One region of the Mucilaginibacter sp. CAU 1740 genome, then DNA from elsewhere that is predicted to be linked to it. Evidence: riboswitches for the same ligand, from Rfam matches in the RefSeq annotation. Region 1 holds a riboswitch; the other holds the start of a gene.
What was found. A riboswitch is a leader RNA that binds a small molecule or an ion and turns the genes downstream of it on or off. The one in region 1 is predicted to bind S-adenosylmethionine.
Positions count from the first base shown of each region.

Region 1 (10,984 bases):
TACGCGGTAATGATAGCTAAAGCCACAAGTCCGGAAGGGCCGTTCACTCGTTTGGGTGAAGCTGATAAAACGTTGAATAGCGCCATCCTGGTTAAAGATGCTACTTATACCGCCCCTGGTCATAACTCCATCTTTACCGATGAAAAAGGGAAAAGGTTTATAGCTTACCACGCTATCGAAATTGCTCATAAGCAAAAGGGTAGGGTAATGTGTATCAGCCCTATCAAATATCAAAACGGCTGGCCGGTTGTAACTAAATAAAAGGAGGAGATTATGAGTGTGAAATATCTGTTTTTAAGCTTAGCAGCAACGTTATGTTTTTTTAAAGCTACGGCACAGGTTCCGGGTAAACCGGCGACGGGTGTTGTAGTGAAACAGGAAAAAGCTGATCTGGTATCGGTTGTATGGCCTGTAGGCAATAGTAATTCGGGCAGGCTTGTGCTTAATTTGAAAAATGGTGAGTCGTTATTCAGCAGCGTATCGCTGGGTAATAAAGGGAAATATAATAGGGTAATTGAAAACGTCGATCCGCAGTTTGTACTTACCGAAGGCAAACGCGATCTGATCTCGCAAAACGGTTGGAATATTTTCTTTGATAAAGTACCACTTAAGCCTCACCGATCCTATAAAGTTGGTTTTAATAAAAAAGGCATAGCCGTTAGCAGCGCTGGGACTCGCACTGTTATTAAAATAGGCGATGTAGAAGCTCCCAATTTTAAAGGCGACCTGGAAATAACCCTCTATAACGGCCAACCGCTATTTAACGTAGCGGCTGTAATATCAACACAGGTAGATTCGACCGCTATTTTGTACGATGCCGGTTTGGTGGCGAAAGCTCAGTCTGTAAAAAGCATCAGCTATAGCGATGTTTACGAAAAGCTTAAAACCGATGACCATCCTGCCGATACCGCTAAAAATTTGGCTGTTAAATACCGTACTATCATAGGTGCTAACGGCAATAATGGCATCGCGGTTTTCCCTGCGCCTCACCAGTATTTTTATCCTTTAGATGAGGCCTTCAACCTTAGATTTGTTTGGTATGGCAATAATTACCGAAACCTGTTGCCCGGCTATGGCCTCGGCATCAGGCAGGAATTACAGGGTGATAAGCGCTTTGTGCCCTGGTTTAATGCGCCTCCTGGAACTAAACAGCGCCTCAACTTCTTCTGTCTTTTGGGCACTAATGGAGCAGAAGCCTTGTTGGATAATGTAAAACAATTCACCCATAACGATAGCTATAAACCTTTACCCGGTTATAAGACATTGGCCAGTCATTTCCACAATGAGTTTATTATGAGTGTGGTGTTGGCGGGTAAACCTGTACCTGATAGTCCATCGTTTGTAAAAGTGTTTAAAAGGCAAGGCGTTGATATCGTTCACCTGGCCGAGTTTCATTACACTGCCCATCCCAAAGGACCAGACGAGCAACGGCTTAAAGAGTTAAAAGCCTTGTTTGATCAGTGCAGCCGGCTATCCGACAATAAGTTTTTACTGTTACCCGGCGAGGAACCCAACGAGTTTTTCGGCGGGCACTGGCTGGCATTTTTTCCGAAACCGGTTTACTGGATCATGTCGCGCAAGGAGGGTACGCCATTTACAAGTACCGATGCCGAACATGGAAAGATCTATCACATTGGTGATAAAACAGATATGCTGAACCTGCTTAAAGCCGAGAACGGCCTTGCCTGGACGGCGCATGCCCGTACAAAGGGCTCAACCGGTTTCCCGGATACTTATAAAAAAGAAGACTTCTTCCTGTCGGATAGGTTTTTAGGTGCGGCATGGAAAGCTTTGCCTGCCGATCTGTCTCAGCCGCGCTTAGGTAAGCGGACATTCGATCTGATGGATGATATGAACAATTGGGGGCTGAAGAAAAAAGTACTTTCGGAAGCAGACCTGTTTACTATCGAACCGGAAAATGAAATGTACGCCCATCTAAATATCAATTATCTGAAGCTGGATAGGATTCCTCAATTTAAAGATGGATGGCAACCGGTTTTAAATAAATTGGAGCAAGGCCAGTTCTTCTCTACAACCGGGGAGGTATTGATTGAAGATTTTACAGTGAATGGCCACTCATCAGGAGAAACGATAACGTTGCCTGCCGATGGTAAATGCATCATCGATTTTAAAACCAGCTGGACATTCCCGCTCAATTTTGCCGAGATCATATCCGGGGATGGCAAAACGGTTTATCGCGAGCACATCGATTTGACTTCAACACAGGCGTTCGGCACAAAAAACTTTAGCAAAGTATTGAATATGAAAGACCGCAAATGGGTGAGGTTGGAAGTTTGGGATGCTGCTGTGGATGGGGCTTATACGCAGACGGTTTGGTTTAAATAAAATGATAAGATGAAAGCCGCTGCCATTCGCGTAAGCCGAATGGCAGCGGTAGTTTTTTATTCGCTACCGCGGGTTTAGCGGTAGCGTAACCCGTGGGAATAACAGGTTGAATTTTAAACTTAACTTGTTATTCTTATATTTAGCCACTCTTTCTTACAGCCTTATCTCATGAGTAAAATCTTCTTTGGAATACTTATAATCTTTTTGTTTGGTTCATGTGATAATGTAAATAAATCATCCGAGGAAAACTCGACTACGCAGGATACATCTGCTTCTGACAGCAAACGTCTGGATAATACAACAAAATCAAGGTTTAACGGTGATAGTTTAAAATATTTATTCTCAAAAGCCCCGTTCAATTATACTTTTAAAGACGAGAGAACAATTGATGGGACATCTAATTCTCATGTTGAAGGTTATGAAAATGAATCAAGCTTTCAAAAGGATATTGACGTTCCAAATGAAATTGTGATTAATTATGATTTTAATTCCAGGAAGGCAACCAGCGTAACCTTCTATCTCAATCATTTTAAGACGAATAATATTAAGATGCGCGATTGTAGGAAGTTAGTTGAATTTATAGATTTCTTTGACTCGAACGCTTCAAAATATTTGAAACAGAATTTCAATACAATTTTTTACGATGAAGCGGCTAAAGAGAAATTAAATAATTATAAAACCAATGTTATTGAAATGTTTATCGACCATAATTTATTTGACGCACGAAAATTTGACAAAAACAGCGATGGATCAACCACATCTCAATATGTTGATTGTATAATTAAATTTTAAGCATAGTAACATCCTGGTCGAAGTTTAACGCAGCGTACCTTCGACCAGGTATTGACTTAAGTAATTTTACACCACGGGTTACGCTATCGCTAAACCCGCGGCAGATTACATATTATAAAGAGGATTAATCACCTCTTTTTTTGTAACAAAATATTTAGATATTTGTCTAAATATATAAATATCCAAAATCAAATTGAACGCACTATTTAAAGCCCTTAATGACCCAACCCGCCGCGAAATACTCGAGCTGCTAAAAGATAAAGACATGACGGCCGGTGACATAGCCGACCAGTTCTCCATCTCCAAGCCAAGTATCTCGCACCACCTCGACCTATTGCGTCAGGCCGGTTTGGTTGTTTCGGTAAAAGAGGGGCAGTTTATCTATTACTCTATCAACACCACCGTAATGGACGAAATGCTGAAATGGATAATGCAATTTAAATCATCACAAAAAAATAAATAAATGAAAAAGTTTACCTGGATCGATGCCGCAGCCTTGATCATTTGGCTATTGCCGGTTGCCTATATCGCTTATATTTATTCTTCATTGCCGGTTTCGGTACCGGTACATTTTGGTCCGGGTGGGCAACCAGATCGTTATGGTAGCAAGGGAGAATTTATTGGGGGTGAAGCCATTTTGATGGGCGCATCCTCCCTGGTATACTTGTTAATGAAGTTCTTGCCCGCTATCGACCCTAAAAAATATGTAAAATATGGCGAGGCAACGTTTCAGAAACTGGCTTTTGGTATGGTGGCGTTTTTTGCAGCATTAGGTATTGCTATAGCTTTCGCTACGCTAAATCACGCGTTCCAGATTGATAAGCTGATATATCCTATTATCGGGTTGTTGTTTGCATTTATTGGTAACATGATGCACAGCATCAAACCAAACTATTTCGCGGGCATCCGCACACCCTGGACTTTAGAAGACGATGATACCTGGCGCGCAACCCACCGCCTTGCAGGTAAACTTTGGTTTACGGCGGGCATTTCGTTAACTGCTTTGGTGTTGTTTCTCCCGGCCAAGGCAAGTACAGTAGTTTTTTTGGTGGGTGTTGGTATTATGGTGCTCATCCCGGTTGTTTACTCGTACACTTATTTTAAAAAGCATAGGCCGCGGTAAACAGGTTATGCTACCTGTTTACCGGGCAATTTTGCAGAGAGATAATTTTTAACGGCAGCTATTTTGCCTGTGCGTACCAGATAGCTGATGAATAAGGCTATTAACATATTTTTATTTTACTATACCTGCAAAGCGTTGATAAAAAGCCGTTGGGCTATCGGCATGTTTCGGCTCGAATTTACCGGCGATGATGGGAATGTATATTACCCGGCGGCGGCTTTTTTCACCGATTACTGATGATTGGGCTACGCGGTGCCACAGGCGGCCATCATGAATGGTAAGGTCGCCCGCGGTGGGGGTAATAGCAATCTCATTTTCATCGGTATCGTGATCCAGGAAATACTTTTTACGGAAAAGCAACTGGTAAAGGTTTTGCTTGTGCGTGCCAGGCAAAATGCGCAAACCTCCGTTTTCAGGCTTTAAAGTACTGAGGTGGATGCCCACATTCAGCATCGGGTTTAGTTTTTGCCCCTGGAAAATATCGCGCAGGCCATCAGTATGCCAGCCCATTTTAGTAAAACTGCTGTTTGGGCCGTTTACGTAGTGGTTAAAAACCATTCCGTCCTTCTCTTCAGTTCCTAAGCGTGCGCCTTCGCCAACAAGGTTTAACAGAATCTGGAAACGCGGATCTTTTGAAAATTCATCAAGCGTGCTGCTATGTTTATTAATAAAGGCGAAACGCTGTACAATTGGCGAGCCATCAAGGTCTTTACCATATTTAATCGGCACTCCGTTCACTTTTTCGGTTTTCTCGTCAATCCATTTTTGCTCAACCTGTTTTGATGCATTGATGATATCGTTTACCGTTTCTGGTTTGATGAAATTTTTAAAGTGGATATAACCGTGTTGATTAAAAAAAGCTTGTTGTTCGGGCGTAATAGTTGAGCCTAAGGTGAATTTTTGATACGAAGCAGCCATGAGTGGAATGATTAAAATGCTGGAAATGAATTTGTAAACCTGGGTGTTACCCTGGGTGTTACCTGCTGAGGCAACGGTAGAAGGACCGAAATCCGATAGGGAGAATTAGCAACAACAGCTACACATCACCCTTGTTAACAAGGGCATTCGCATTGGGCATGCAGATGATATGTGGTGGTTATTATTCAATGTATATTAAGTCTATCTTTTTAGTGGACTAATGCAAATGTAAACAAATTGTTAATCGTACCAAATATTTTTGAAAATATTTTTAATGCTTGTAAAGATTGGCCGCAATGCCTTCGCTAAAGCTTTTAGGGATATGCCGCACCCCGAATACCGAAAGCCTGTTTAAAAATCCCGGCACTATTTCCGCTTTTTTATTGAACATACCTTTAAGGCCAATGCGGGCAACATCATCAGCCTGCATATTAAATTTTTCGGCCAGTTCGGCAAGGGCTTCCATTCCGGCGCGTTTGGCAAAACCGGTATCGGTAGGGCCGGGGCTAAGGCAGCTTACTGCTATCGCGGTGTCTTTTAGCTCATACCTCAACGCCCTGCTGAATGATAATACAAATGCCTTAGTTGCCGAATATACTGCCAACACCGGTACAGCCTGGTAAGCAGCGGTGCTTGCTATATTAAGGATATTTGCCTGTTTTTGCTGTTTTAGTAAGGGGATAAACAAATGCGAAAGTTCAACAAGGGCATTCATGTTCACCTGCATCATGTTGGTTTGGCCGTCAAGAGGCAGGGCTTCAAAATCGCCCCAAAGGCCATGGCCTGCGTTATTGATCAATATAGATACCGGAACGGCGATTGTGTTAACCCAGTTAAGTACGGTTAAAGCAGCAGCATTTACGGAAAGATCGACAGAGAGATACTCAACATTAATTTTATAGTCGGCAATAAGCTGGGTAGCCAGGCTTTGCAAGTCGCCTTGTGAGCGTGAAACCAGCAGTAAATTATACCCTTTTTGTGCAAGTTGTAAAGCCATTTCCCGGCCAATGCCTTTGCCTGCACCGGTTATTAAAGCGTATCCATCCATCCGTATCGCAATTGTTGATGAATTGCAAGTTTAAATAAAAATAATCTACTAAACTTGTAGACTATTTAAAATGTTTTTACGTTTGTAGTGATATAGCAAAACATTATGCTCCGTTTTCATATTTTAAGCTGTAGCCCGCCAGGGTGTTGTTGTTGCCGATGCTGATTAACAATTAGTCGTTAAGCACTATCGTACAATAATAACCGTTTAAAAAATTGCCATGAAAACCTTTAACATAAAGTATTTTTTTACTGCTTTTACAGTTATCAGTTTTGTTCTTTTTACTTCTACGGCCTCGGCTCAGCTCTCGGCATCGTTAAGATTTAAGAATAAACTGCCCGATACACTGCTGCATAATATTATCGATGATAATTACATGGCTGCCATTGCCAGCCCTAAAGCTGATAATAAGTTAAGCACTGAAAGTATAACAAGCTTTGAAAGCAATATCGAAAGTCAGCTGGATACCCGTGCCGGTCGCGAAAAACTGTTAGGCTATTTAAAAGATCTGAGCGATAACAACAGCAACGAGCTTGCATATAATCAGGCAAAAGCGCGAGGTTACTACAAACTGGCCAGCGTGTTTGCCAAATTACGCATGTATCCCCTGGCTATGAAGTGTTTTTTTAAAACGATGGGCTACAAGCAGAAGGGGCAAAGCAAGTCGGATTCGGTGGTGGCGGATACCGCGTTTAGGTTTAACGGCAATGCCCTCACCATTAATGCCGCCGATGATTCAGTATTTGTAAATAATCCGGTTCAGATCAAAGAGAAGAAGGAAAAGAAAAGCAAGTCTATCACTTACAATCGCATCCTCAATACATTTAACGATGGTAAAAAAGCTGCCGCTTATGCTTTGCTATTTCACGTTAAACAGCCAAAACCAGGCAAGCCAACCGTATTTGTGCGGGCTAATACCGGGCATACTTTTATCACGCTTATAAAATATAATACCGATTCAACCTCGGTTTCGGTGTCGTTTGGGTTTTATCCTATTAAGGACAATATCTTTTCGGCCACTCCTTGGGAGCCTGAAACTACCGGAGGTTTCAAAAATGACTCGGAACATCACTGGGACGAGGTTATGGGTAAGTTCATTTCCGAACGGAAGTTTAAACGCATCCTGAAACTAACCCAGCGTTACGAGGGGTTGGAATATCATCTATCAAAAAATAACTGTACCGATTTTGCTTTGCAGGCCGCGGCCTTCGCTGGCTTTGGGGTAACCAACTCTAAAGGGGCATGGCCGCTGGGAAGTGGTAATAATCCGGGGATAACCGGGCAAAGTATTATCGCCGGCGGTGTTTATGATGATGATAACGATGATGTTTTTATCAATTTTGATGAGGCGGTGAAGTAGATTTTTACCCTTGTTTAGCAAGAAAAAAGCGAGGGCTTGTGCGATTCCCTCCCTTGGGAGGGTGTAGGGAGGGGTTTCGCCTCTATGCATATTCGCTTAGCATAACGTACAAACCCCTCCCTGCAACTACACTTCTCCATCGCGCCCCTCCCAAGGAGGGAATTAAAAAAAAATCTCCGATTGTGGCGTTACTTTACCCCGCTTTCACCACCATTTTATCATCCACACTAAAATATTTCTTCTGATCTTCCTGTAGCAATTCAATCACTTTTGCCGGATTTTTCCATTCAAAAAGATGGATGAGCCAAACTGTAAACCTTAAAAAGCCGGTTTGGTTAATGAGGCTTTTACCTATGGCCAAAACATTCTGGTCGCGGGCTTTGATCTCGGTTGGTCTGTCGGTTATTGTTTTGGCGTATAGTTCTTCGGCAAAACACCAGGCACCATCACGGGCATTATCGATGCTAAATTGGATGAGTACCGAATTGCTGTTACCCGCGTGCAGGCCAAGTAAAGAGAGCAGGGGGGATGATCGGTCAATTTCGCTCAGCACCTGGTAGGTTAGTGAGGATATGATGGTATTGATCATATTAAAATCATTATGCAGATCCTGCATCGGTTTATCTCCCGATACTTCAACTGCCGCTACCCCAAGATCAAGGTTGATATGGGCATTCATCCCCAATAACAAATGCTGTAAAATTAAAGGTGAGGAGCGCTTGGCTGTTTCAAACGCGAATTTCCAACAGGCCGATGGTTCGGCACCCTGTTGCCACAAAGTGTAGGCTTCGAGATAGCGGTTGGCAAAAATAACATCCAGCTTTTCCATCCGTGGGCCATCCTGAAACTGGCCGTTCCGAATGCCGTCGCGTACGCTGGCGGTCACTTTATAGTACAAAACCGCGAAGTAACCGAGGCGGTTGTTACTTTTCTTGCTATCATCAATAATAGTTTGCAAAGCGGTTATCACTTCATCAATGCTTGTTGCCTGCATAAGGTAGGTAGGGTTTAATTGTTGGTTAATGCGCTGTAAAATAGATAAATAACCGGCGTAATGCAAGCCTTGTAACGTTTTAATAATTAAATCCGCAATAGCCCGGCAGGTAATTTAAATGTCATTTGAAAGAAAAATATAATTAATTCTATAATATCTATGTGATTAGTAGTTTATTTATATATATTTGCACCATCAAATGGTTCTTTAATATTTTAATTATCAAGAAAGACTGAGGGAAAGGCCCTGTGATGTCTTAGCAACCTGTAAGCCCATTGTTATAAAGGTGCTAATTCCTGTCTGCCGGTTTTATGGCAGTGAAGATAATAAAAGTAAATAGCGCATGATTTACATACCGTGCATCTTCTCCTTTTATTCTCCGTTTTTCCTGATAATTAAGTATTGAGGTTAATACGTACAACGATGAATATTAAACATCTACTTTTTACTTTCTCGCTGGTTGTTACTACCGCGTTTGCATCGGCCCAAACAAAAACAGCTGCCAATCCTGCCGATGTGGATAGGGGATATATTGTAAAAGTTGGCGATACCGCCCCTGCTGATTTTGAACTGGCTTTAACCGATGGCACGAAAACATCGCTGAAACAACTGCGTGGCAAAGTGGTGATACTACAATTTATCGCAAGCTGGTGCAGTGTATGCCGCGAAGAAATGCCACACCTGGAAAGCGACATATGGCAGGCTTATAAAGATAAAGGCTTGGTGCTGATAGGCGTTGACCGCGATGAGCCGCTGGAAAAAGTAAAAGGTTTCCATCAGCAAATGAACATCAGCTATCCGCTGGCACTTGATCCCGGTGCTGATATTTTTGGCCGCTTTGCCAACAAAAAAAGCGGCGTAACCCGCAACGTGGTAATTGATAGGGATGGCAAAATAGTGTACCTCACCCGCTTGTATGATAAGCAGGAATTTGCATCAATGCTTAAAGCTGTTGATGCTTTGGTGAACAATAAAACCGCATCACTAAACTAAAACTATAAACACTATGGTGACCGGCTTGGCTGGTCGCCATTTACAAAAGCAACACTATCTATCGCATTTATATTTATACTATCGTCATGAACAAAACCATTACCCCCGTAGCACAAAGCGGCCTGGTTCCTGCCTCAAATTCATCATTGCAGTTTGCCTGCACAACCTCCTTTTTAAGTATGCAAAGCATGCGTTGTTGCTGTTGATCCTAAACAGCAGGTGATAAACGCTTAGGCCATTAGCGGCTTAAGGGCATGTTATCTACCTCAACAATCAATCAATTCTTTACAGTTTTAAGCTTTTCGGCAGGACTTTACACACCTGTTTCAGCTACTGCTATGCTTTGTTTAAGCTGTATCGACATTAAAAATCAATCACAATTATTTGATCATGTTAAAAATTTACAAAGTATTACTGGCAGTTTTATTGCCATTTATTCTCATCCAAACGGTTGCGGCGCAATCTGTTAAAATAAGCGGCCTGGTAACCGCCAAAGCCGATGGCTTACCCCTGCCCGGCGTAAGTGTATCAGTTAAAGGAAAAAATACCGGTAGCCAAACAGATGTGAACGGTAAATTTACGGTTACCGCCAATGTTAACGATGTACTTAGGATAGCCTATATCGGTTTTACCACGCAGGAGATCCCGGTAACCGGCAACACTACCTCACTCAATGTGGTATTGGTTGAACAAGCCAACTCACTTAACGAAGTTGTGGTTACGGCCCTTAACATCTCTAAGGATAAAAAATCACTGGGCTATTCGGTTCAGGGGTTAAAAGCAAAAGATATTTCTGAGGCTAAAGAAAGCAATTTTGTTAATGCTCTTGCCGGTAAAATTGCAGGTGTACAGGTAACCAACAGCCAGGGCGATATGGGGTCATCGCGTATCGTTATCCGCGGTGAAACTTCTATCTCGAAAGATAATCAGCCATTATTTGTGGTTGATGGTGTTATTGTTGATAACAGCCAGCTTTTAGGTTCTGGTGGTTCGAGGGATTTCGGCAATGCCCTTTCTGATCTCAACTCAGAAGATATTGAATCGATAAGCGTATTAAAAGGCCCCAACGCGGCTGCTTTATATGGCTCACGTGCAGCTGCAGGTGTGGTGCTGATCCGTACCAAAACGGGTAAAGGCGTAAAAGGACTTGGCGTAACTGTTAACTCAAACACCAGTTTTTCGAGCGTACAGATCTTGCCCGAATACCAAAACCAATATGGACAGGGTTCGAATGGCAAATTTAGTTACGTAGATGGCAAAGGCGGCGGCGTAAACGACGGTGTTGACGAAAGCTGGGGCCCGGCGCTTGATGGTGCTTTGATCCCGCAATTTAACTCTAACGGTGTGGCTGTTCCGTTTGTGGCACACCCTAACAACGTAAAAGATTTTTTTAATACCGGTGTTACATTA
Region 1 covers NZ_JBDOQS010000003.1:510,825-521,808, reverse strand. The annotation lists gene AAFN85_RS09800 (glycoside hydrolase family 43 protein) at 1-261, shown strand, start outside; gene AAFN85_RS09795 (hypothetical protein) at 274-2,346, shown strand; gene AAFN85_RS09790 (hypothetical protein) at 2,515-3,138, shown strand; gene AAFN85_RS09785 (autorepressor SdpR family transcription factor) at 3,332-3,601, shown strand; gene AAFN85_RS09780 (SdpI family protein) at 3,602-4,261, shown strand; gene AAFN85_RS09775 (phytanoyl-CoA dioxygenase family protein) at 4,373-5,179, opposite strand; gene AAFN85_RS09770 (SDR family oxidoreductase) at 5,451-6,227, opposite strand; gene AAFN85_RS09765 (hypothetical protein) at 6,448-7,587, shown strand; gene AAFN85_RS09760 (DUF5995 family protein) at 7,781-8,581, opposite strand; SAM riboswitch class I at 8,798-8,911, shown strand; gene AAFN85_RS09755 (TlpA disulfide reductase family protein) at 9,005-9,574, shown strand; gene AAFN85_RS09750 (SusC/RagA family TonB-linked outer membrane protein) at 9,965-10,984, shown strand, end outside.

Region 2 (10,984 bases), on a different contig from region 1:
GTCGCTTGACTAACACACCCCTCCACCCCTCTCGAGAGGGGAATCGCACATTCCCTACGCTTTTTGTTGCCTTCCTTCTTACTCCCCCTTTAGGGGGCCGGGGGGCTAATAATTAATATTCGGCCCTAACCAGCGTTCAACATCTTCAAGCGGCATATTCTTACGCAGCGCATAATCCTCCACCTGATCTTTGCTGATCTTACCCAAACCAAAATACCTTGCCTGCGGATGCGCGAAGTAGAAGCCGCTTACAGAGGCAGCAGGCAACATGGCCAGGCTCTCGGTTAGTTGCATGTGCGCGTTATCTTCTGCTTTTAACAGTTCAAACAACGTGGTTTTTTCGGTATGATCCGGACAGGCTGGATAGCCCGGTGCCGGACGGATGCCTTGGTATTGTTCTTTGATCAGATCAACGTTGCTCAGTTGCTCGTCTTTCGCGTAGCCCCAGTATTCTTTACGTACCAGTTCGTGCATTTTTTCGGCGAAAGCTTCGGCAAGGCGGTCGGCGAGGGCTTTGGCCATGATGCTGTTGTAGTCGTCATGGTCGGCCTCAAATTCGGCAACCAGCTCATCGCAGCCTAAACCTGTGGTTACCGCGAAGCCGCCGAAGTAATCAGGTACACCGCTTTCTTTTGGCGCGATGAAATCTGACAGAGCGTAGTATGGATCGTTCTTCACCTTTTCGGCCTGTTGGCGTAGGGTGTGGATGCGGTTTAACACCGTGGTGCGACTTTCGTCGGTGTATAGTTCAATATCATCACCTACGGCATTGGCCGGCCAGAAGCCGATTACGCCACGGGCGGTTAACAGTTTGTCTTTAACAATGCGCTTCATTAGTTCCTGCGCGTCATCAAACAGCTTTTTGGCTTCAACCCCTACAAACTTATCATCAAATATTTTTGGATAGCTGCCGCGGAGTTCCCAGGTATGGAAAAACGGTGTCCAATCAATATAAGGGAGCAGTTCTTCCAGCGGGTAGTTCTCGATAACTTTAGTACCGGTGAAAATAGGCTTCGGGGCAACATCCCCATCCAGGCTGATCTGGAATTTGCCTGCACGGGCTTCTTCGATAGTTACAAAACGCTTGTCAGATTTTTTGTTGGCATGTGCCTCGCGGGCTTTGGCGTATTCATCCTTAATGCCCTGGATGTAAGCATTACGATTATCCTTGCTCATCAGGCTGCTGCACACCGTAACACTGCGTGAAGCGTCCAGTACGTGGATAGCCGCGCCCGAATATTGCGGAGCGACTTTTACCGCAGCGTGAATACGGGATGTTGTAGCACCACCAATAATAAGCGGAATTGTAAATCCTTCGCGTTCCATCTCTTTGGCAAAATGCACCATCTCATCAAGCGACGGAGTGATCAAGCCGCTTAGCCCGATAATATCTACCTGTTGTTTTTTAGCTTCTTCAATAATGCGTTGCGCAGGTACCATTACCCCAAGGTCAATCACCTCGAAGTTGTTACAGGCCAGTACCACACCAACTATATTTTTACCAATATCATGCACGTCGCCTTTTACGGTGGCCATTAAAACCTTACCGGCGTTGGCACGCTGATCTGCATTGGCGTTGTTTTTTTTCTCTTCTTCAATAAATGGCAGGAGGTAAGCCACGGCCTTTTTCATTACCCGGGCCGATTTTACTACCTGCGGAAGGAACATTTTACCGGCGCCGAATAAGTCACCTACAATGTTCATCCCATCCATCAGCGGGCCTTCAATTACCTCCAATGGTTTACTATAGGCCTGGCGTGCTTCTTCCACATCGTTATCAAGGTATTCAACAATACCTTTTACCAGCGAGTGGGAGAGGCGCTCCTGAACGGTGCCTTTGCGCCATTCTTCGTCGCGTACTACCTCTTTGCCTTTACTTTTAATGGTATCTGCAAATTCAACCAAACGCTCGGTGGCATCCTCACGGCGGTTTAATAATACATCTTCTACCAGTTCTAACAGGTTTTTAGGGATTTGCTCGTAAACCTCCAGCATCCCCGCGTTTACAATACCCATATCCATACCGGCCTGAATAGCATGGTATAAAAACGCTGAGTGCATAGCCTCGCGCACGGTATTGTTACCCCTAAAGGAGAAGGAAATATTACTTACACCACCGCTCACTTTAGCATGCGGCAGGTTTTGCTTGATCCAGCGGGTTGCCTCGATAAAATCAACCGCGTAGTTGTTATGCTCTTCCAAGCCGGTGGCTACGGTGAGGATGTTGGGATCGAAAATGATATCCTGCGGGGGGAAGCCCACTTCGTTTACCAATATATCGTACGATCTTTTACAGATCTCTATCCGGCGTTCCAGTGAATCAGCCTGGCCGGTTTCGTCAAAAGCCATTACTACGGTGGCTGCACCGTAGCTTAATATTTTGGAGGCATGTTCTTTAAACTTTTCTTCGCCCTCTTTCAGGGAGATAGAGTTTACAATGCCTTTTCCCTGTACGCATTTCAAACCAGCCTCGATCACCGTCCATTTAGAGGAATCGATCATGATGGGCAGTTTGGCAATATCAGGCTCGGAAGCTACGAGGTTCAGGAATTTTACCATCACCGCTTCAGAGTCGATCATGCCCTCATCCATGTTGATATCGATAACCTGGGCACCACCTTCAACCTGTTGCAGGGCAACAGATAGGGCAGCCTCATAATCCTCGGCCAAAATCAATTTCGAAAATTTAGGCGAACCGGTAATATTGGTACGCTCGCCTACGTTCACGAAAATACTTTCGGGTTTTATAGTAACCGATTCCAAGCCGCTCAGTCGCATATCCGGCTCAATTTGAGGGATAGGGCGGGGCGGGAAGGCGGCAGCTTTATCGGCAATGCATTTAATGTGATCGGGCGTGGTGCCGCAGCAGCCGCCGACAATGTTTACCAGTCCGGCTTTGATAAAATCATCAACCTGGTGGGCGGTTTCGTGCGGGGTTTCGTCGTATTGACCAAACTCGTTCGGTAAGCCGGCGTTTGGATAGGCTGAGATATATACGCCCGCTTTTTCAGAAAGCTCGGCTAAGTGAGGGCGCATTTCACGTGCACCCAAAGCACAGTTTAAACCTACCGAAAGCAAGTTGGCATGGCTTATCGAGTTCCAGAAAGCCTCAACCGTTTGGCCCGAAAGGGTACGGCCCGAGGCATCTGTAATAGTACCCGAAATCATGATGCCGCCCGAATCCCTGAAAGCAGGAAAATCCTTACCGGCAGCTTTACATTCGTTTTCGTAACGTTTGATGGCGAACAGGGCCGCTTTGGCGTTCAGCGTATCAAAGATGGTTTCAACCAATAACAGGTGCGAACCGCCATCAACCAAACCCCTAACCTGATCATAGTATGCATCGGCCAGATCATCAAACGTAACGGCACGATATCCGGGATCATTAACATCAGGCGATAAAGATGCAGTACGGTTTGTTGGCCCGATAGCACCGGCAACAAAGCGTGGCTTATCGGGGTTGCGTTGGGTGTATTCGTCGGCTACTTCGCGGGCAATGCGCGCGCCTTCGTAGCTTAGTTCGTAGGCAAGTTCTTCCAGCTTATAATCGGCAAGGGAAATTACCTGCGTGCTGAAGGTATTGGTTTCAATGATATCGGCCCCGGCGTCCAGGTATTCGGCATGGATGGCCTTGATAATATCCGGACGTGTAATGTTGAGCAGGTCATTATTCCCCTGTAAATCGCTATGATGATCGCGAAAACGCTCGCCACGAAAATCCTTCTCCGTGAGCTGGTACCGTTGTATCATGGTACCCATTGCTCCATCAATCACCAGGATGCGTTTCTGTAATTCTTTTCTAATGTCCATTTTTTGATTTCACCGATTTTTTATTTGATGATTTCACTGATTGGTTTGATTTTAAAGATTATTATGATTTGCCGACGTATTAAGCAAATAGCCGGTTAGTACATATCAAATCAGTGCAATTAAAAAATCATTGTAATCACAAATAAATAAAAAGCTTATCTCGAAAAGTCGGGTGTTGTTATGACTTTCGCTTATCTTTCCCAGTGCCGTTTGGCTGCTGAGTAGAATGTAGCACCTTGTGAAGCACAGGTTGCTAAGACATCGCAGGGTCTAATCCCTCCGTCTTTCTCCATAAGCACCGCAAAGTTGCGTAATAAAGTTGTCATTTGCAAGTGTATAACACAGCCCTAATATCACGGTTAAGCCACATTGTTAAACAAAAAAAGCCGCCTTTTTTGGAGGCAGCTTTTTGATTTGGTTTCTTGTTGAAATTATCTTCTTCTGCCGCCAAATAAGCGAAGGACAAACAGAACAGGTTGATGAAATCAAGGTATAAAGTTAACCCGCCCATCAGCGCCATTTTCTTGGCCGAAGCGTCGCCGTATTCAAGGCCAGCGCCAATGCGTTTTAATTTTTGAACATCATAAGCAGTTAAGCCGGTAAATACCGCAACGCCAAAGTAGCTGATGATATAGCCTATAGCTTCGCTGTTTAAAAACATGTTTACCAATGACGCGATAATGATGCCAATCAATAACATGATCAGGATGCCGCCAAAGTTGGTCAGATCCATCTGCGTTGTATAACCCGCTATCGCCATTACGCCGAATACCAGCGCTGATACGCCAAAAGCCAAAGAAACGCTTGATGAAGAATAAATCAATAGAAGGAAGCTAAGACTTACGCCCGTAGCCGCCGAATATGCAATGAATAAAAATGCCAAAACGGGGTAAGAAAGGCGATTTAATCCAAAGCTCATAAGTAATATGAAAGCTAATGGCAAAAATCTAACTATCATACCCAGGTTTGTTAAATGACCTGTGTTAAAATCAAATAATAAACTCCTTAAGGCAGGAGTACCTGCAAATAAAAACGCGCTAACGCCTGAAATGGCAAGCGCTACAAACATCCAGCTGAATACACCAGATAAAAATTTGCGTGAACCGACCTCTGATTGATCCCTAACTTCGATAACATTATCGTAGTTGTATTTTGAATCTTTAAATTCCATTTTATGTTAAAAATTATAGTACGAATATATGAATAAAAGGTGAATGTAAGGTGAAGAACAGGGGAAAGACTCAAGACTATTAGAATCAAGAGTCAAGAAAAAAGAGAAAGATTGACAACCTTGCCATCCCTCTTTTCTTGCTTCGTGACTCTTGATTTCCTGCCTCTATCTCCCTAATTTAGCCTTCTCATCAACTGCTCTTCCACTTTTTTGAAAACCTGTACAGGTTTTAACGCCCTCCAGCCCAAATTATCCAGCTCGCCACCAAAGTTGATGTAGTAATCGATGTTATTACGTTTAAACTCTTCTATCACATGTTCGCGGAAGTTAATACCGGCTATCCAGCCATCTTCCACATCCTGAAACCACTCTTCGTAATAGCAATCATCACTTGAGTGGAAATTGAGCACGTTTTCGCCAATCAGGATAAAATGGCTGATGCCGTTATCCACCATCAGGTCTAAAAGCTCGCGCTTAAGCAGCATGATGTCGTTGTTGATAGCATCGTTCCATTCGCCAATCAGCTCAATAATGGTATAGCCTTTATCATAATCGGCAAAAAGCACTTTTAAATAAAGGGTATTGGAGCCGAACGAATCCCATTGCGGGTGCAGCAGATAATTATAAACCTGCTTGTCAAATTCAAACTCGCTGTATTCTGTAGCGTAAAAAGGCGAATACTCATCTTCCGATGCTACGTAATCGTCTCTCCAGCGGTAATATGGTTCAATCTCGTGCATTGTTTTTATTCGATTTCAGATTTGCGGATGTGCGGATTATAGATGTGCAGATATGCAGATTTCAAATGTGTAAATGAAAGCATCCGCACATCAAAAATTTGCATATCTGCACATCTATAATCCGCACATCGAAACTATTTTTTAAAATAATGATCAACAGCGCTTCGTACGCTGCCGTATTGTTTCAGTAGCCCGGCTGCTTCTTCTTCACTTAGCCCGGTTTCGTTCATTACCATGTGTGTGCCCCTGTTCACTAATTTGTGGTTACTTAATTGCATATCAACCATTCTGTTTCCTTTAACCTTGCCAAGCTGGATCATTACGCTTGTGCTCAGCATATTTAAAACTAATTTTTGCGCGGTACCGGCCTTCATGCGGGTTGATCCGGTTAAAAACTCAGGACCGGTCACCACCTCAACCGGGTATTGCGCCACGCCCGCTACCGGGCTGCCGCTATTACAAACAATGCAGCCGGTAACAATATTGTGCTCATTCGCGGTTTTCAAGCCGCCGATAACGTAAGGTGTAGTGCCTGAAGCAGCTATGCCCACCACCACATCTTTATCATTAATATCATAAGCCTGCAGATCGGCCCAGGCTTGCACGGCATCATCCTCAGCAAACTCAACAGCTTTGCGGATAGCGCCATCTCCACCGGCTATCAATCCCACCACCATATCAAACGGAACACCAAAAGTTGGCGGACATTCCGAAGCATCAACCACACCTAAACGACCGCTGGTACCTGCGCCTATATAAAACAATCGACCGCCGGCTTTCATCCTTTTGGCAGTGATAGTAGCCAGGGCTTCTATCTGCGGCAGCGCTTTTTCAACAGCCAGCGGAACGGTTTTATCCTCATTATTAATGTTCTCTAAAATTTCCCTTACGGTTTGTTTTTCGAGGTTTTTATAGTGCGATTCCCTTTCGGTGGTGGTTTCCATAGGCTATTTTCAAATAATTTATAACAAAATTCGGTAAAAAACATCAAATGCAAGGGCGCAGGTAAAAATTATTGACACTGCAATTGTTAACTTTGTGTTATAACTATGAAGAGGACCGCGGGTGTAATTTTCCGGACAATGATCCTGCTATTATTGGGGATCCTGATAGGCTTAATGCTTAACAGGGATTTTGCTACCCATAATCTCGGTCTTTCACTTGCCAACAACAGCAAAATTTCAAAAGTACTGCAACTGGTTGAGCGTAATTATGTGGATACGGTTAACATTGATAGTATTGAAGGCGTATCTGTAAATAACCTGCTCCAAAACCTCGATCCCCATTCACTTTATTTGCCACCCCAACAGGCCGAATCTATCAACGAACGTTTAGACGGCGGCTTTAACGGAGTTGGTATTGAGTACCAGGTACTGCGCGATACGCTGGTTATTACCCAGGTATATGTGGGTGGCCCGGCACAGAAAGCCGGTTTGTTAGTCGGCAGCAAGGTGGTAAGTATAAACGGCGAAAGACTATCCGGGGCCAAACTCGTTACTACCAAGATCAGTAAAATTTTCAGAGGAAAGGGCGATGCCGCGTTAAAGCTTGGCGTGGTACTGCCACTCGGTAACAAGTTTCAAACGCTTGACATTAAACGCGGCCATGTTGACCTGAGCAGCGTTGACGCGGCTTATATGGCCGATGCTAAAACCGGCTATATCAAGATCAGCAAGTTTTCGGCCACTACCGACGTTGATTTCAGAAAGGCCTTAACCAACCTGAAGGTTGACGGTATGGATAAGCTAATGCTTGACCTGCGCGGCAATGGCGGCGGTTATCTTAACGCGGCAACCTCATTGGCCGATGAGTTTTTGACCGATAAGAAACTAATAGTTTATACCAAAGGCATCCACGAGCCACGTACCGATTATTTTGCTACCGATTCGGGCATGTTTCAAAACGGTAAAGTTGTTGTATTGATAGATGAATATTCGGCCTCGGCCAGTGAGATCTTGGCAGGCGCGTTGCAAGATTTGGACAGGGCTACCATTGTTGGTCGCCGTTCTTTTGGTAAAGGCCTGGTGCAGCAGCAGTTTGGTTTTGATGATGGGTCGGCGGTGAACCTTACCGTTGCCAGGTATTATACGCCGTCGGGTCGTTCAATCCAAAAATCGTACAAAAATGGTGTTGATAGCTACCGCAGCGAATTGGCGCAGCGCATGCAAAAAGGCGAGCTGTTTTCGGAACAAAGTAACCTTAATGATAGCATTTTTAAATCGCCATCAAATTACCATACCTCCAGCGGTCGTAAGGTGTTTAGCGGTGGAGGCATTATGCCCGATGTTTTTGTACCTGCCGATACTACCCGCAGCACCATACTGATCCAGGATTTGAGCCAGCAACAATTGTTTACCGCTTATGTGATTGATAAGCAACAACAATTACTAAAAGGATATCCTACTGAAGACGCTTTTTTAAAACAATACACAGTTACCAACGATGATGTAGACAGATTTATCCTGTACGCTTCGCAAACTATCAAAGAAATGGACTCGCATGAATTAATGCTATCGCGCGAGCCAATAAAAACTATCCTCAAGGCCCACACTGCCCGCTTTAAATGGGGCGATAACGCTTACTTTAAAGTGGTGAATGCTGATGATGTGACGTTTAAAAAAGGGTTGGAGCAGTAGGATTTGAGTTTAATAAAAACAAATGTCATTTCGATAGAACGGAGGGGGAGTGCGGCAGGGCGAAAGAGAAATCTTGTACGCCCTGCAAAGCAACTTGCATGGTGAAAAGCAGGGCGTACAAGATTCTCCTCACAGCCTCCCCTTTATCCCAACGCTTGTTCGTTCGAAATGACAAGTTGGGTAATTTATTAGTATTTCTCTGCCAGGAAAACCTCTTCAATCAACTCCAAATTAGCCATAACACCAGCCAGGGTACCGCTGTTAACCGCATTGGATATTGAACGGATGCCCGACGAGTTATCGCCGCAGGCAAAAACGCCCGGTATGGTTGTTTTCTGTTTGCCATCAACCACTATATAGCCTGGTTTGCTGATCTCGCAACTTAATTGCTCTGCTATATCGCTGTGCTGCACAAATGGAACCCTGGCGTACAAGGCGTTCAATTTTACTTCCTCGCCATTTTTTAGGCGGATGCTATTTAGATAGCCTTTAGTGTGATCAAACGCAGCGATCTCATCTTCAATAATATTGATGTTATTATTATGGATGATCTTTTCCTGCTCGGCGCTAATAGTTGATTTGCCATTGGTGAACACGGTAAGATTCTTCGTCCAGTTGGAGATGAGTTTAGCCATCTCGAAACCTATTTCGCCATTGGCAAATATGCCTGTCGGTTGATCCTTATATTCGTAACCATGGCAATAGGGGCAATGGATAACCGATACGCCCCAGCATTGCGCAAAACCCGGAATAGCGGGTAGCTGATCTTTAATACCATGCGCAAGAATTAGCTTTTTGGCGTTGAAAATATCGCCGGAAGTAGTACTTATTTCGAAGCCTTTTTCGGTTGTTTTGGCTTGGGCTGCCACGCCATTAAGCAGTGTAACGGTTGGGTATTTTAAAGTTTGTTCGCGGGCTATGGTTGCAATTTCATTCGGGGTTTGCCCATCGCGAGTGAAAAAATTATGGGAGTGCGGGGTTGGCTGATTGCAGGGCCTGCCGCTATCAATGATTAATATGTTCCTTGCCGCGCGGCCTAATGCCATACTGGCTGATAAACCGGCGCTGCTGCCGCCTATAATGATCACATCAAAATCCTTCATATACAATTTGAGTTTATAACGCTGGTAAAAGTATATGGTAAAAACACAAAACGCAACTAAGTTGCGTTTTGTGTTTTTTATGTGACAAAGTAAAAATGTGGTTAAGCCACTACCATTTATTGGCGTTAACCACAGTCATAATACCATTAAAGTACGATAGTAACTTACGGTTATCATCTTGAATATAGGCTTCCGGATAATCCCAATCGTTGAAAGTTACTTTCCAGGCTTTAACAAAATGGGGTTGGTCGGGTGTATCAGGAGTAAGGTTATAATAGCCAAATTCGGCACGAACGCAGGATGAGGCATTAACATGGCCATCAACGTTGTAGCCATCTTTATTAAACGCATCAATAAAAACCTTGCGGACCTGCGGTAGCGTGGCCGAGGCTTTGGTATCGAAGCTAAGCGTTCCGTAGCACTTGCCAATGGAAGTGAAAAATGCCCCATCTTTGAAATGGTAACCAATACTTGCATTAAATATAGGCAAGCCTTTACTCTCTTCAAAAGCCATTACATGCTGGTAAACGCTGAGTGGGCCATTGGTAGTGACGCTGTCCTTTAAAATAACACGATATATTATCAGTCCGCTGGTTGAGATGTTGTTTTGTTGCAGCAGTTTTAAAGCAGTCGCCAGTTCGGTTTTATTGCTGTCGCTGTAATCGCGTTTAATGCGGTTGATGCAGCCGTTGTCTTCGCCATAACTGCCCGAAAGCTCGCCTTTTTTGCATGAAGCAAAAGCCATTAATGCCAGTAGCACTAAACAGTAAAACTTTTTCATGAAGCGTAAAGTATTGAGGTTTAGGGAGTATTACGCAGAATGGGAGGTATGTGTAACAGAGGTGCAAAAAAAACGTCATTGCGAGGAACGAAAGCAGAGGCCTCGAAGGAGTATATGAAATCCCCCTCACCGTCATGCCGAATTTATTTCGGCATCCCACGGGACGGGTCGTCGCTTTGCTCAGCATGGTTGCTTAGCGAGCGGGATGCTGAAACAAGTTCAGCACGACCTTAATCTTTATTATGCCATGGGTAGGTACGAAACAATCGCGAACCATACAGGGCGGACCTGTAAATAGGGGATTGCTTCGTGCCTCGCAATGACGCTTGGAGGGAGGTTCTTACTTCTGCCTAAACCAAACCTGTACCGGCGCGCCCGAGAAATCGAAATGCTCGCGGAGTTTGTTTTCAATAAAGCGGTAGTACGGCTCTTTTACATATTGCGGCAAATTGCAGAAAAACGCGAACATTGGCGAAGTGCCAGCAATTTGAGTGATGTACTTAATTTTAACGTATTTGCCCTTTATTGATGGCGGTGGATAGTTTTCGATGATCGGTAACATCACCTCGTTCAGTTTTGAAGTAGGGATTTTGCGGGCGCGGTTTTGGTAAACCTGGTTGGCCACGTCAATCACTTTTAATACCCTTTGCTTTTCGGTTACCGAAGTAAATACGATTGGCACATCGGTAAACGGTGCTATTTTCTCACGGATCTGCTCTTCGAAAACTTTAACGGTTTTGTTG
Region 2 covers NZ_JBDOQS010000001.1:367,656-378,639, forward strand. The annotation lists gene metH (methionine synthase) at 106-3,810, opposite strand; SAM riboswitch class I at 3,999-4,108, opposite strand; gene AAFN85_RS01690 (Bax inhibitor-1/YccA family protein) at 4,133-4,981, opposite strand; gene AAFN85_RS01695 (hypothetical protein) at 5,155-5,721, opposite strand; gene murQ (N-acetylmuramic acid 6-phosphate etherase) at 5,856-6,665, opposite strand; gene AAFN85_RS01705 (S41 family peptidase) at 6,771-8,357, shown strand; gene AAFN85_RS01710 (NAD(P)/FAD-dependent oxidoreductase) at 8,546-9,460, opposite strand; gene AAFN85_RS01715 (hypothetical protein) at 9,570-10,241, opposite strand; gene der (ribosome biogenesis GTPase Der) at 10,582-10,984, opposite strand, start outside.
Region 2: linked by a shared signal. The riboswitch ahead of metH (methionine synthase) and the one ahead of AAFN85_RS09755 (TlpA disulfide reductase family protein) in region 1 are both predicted to bind S-adenosylmethionine.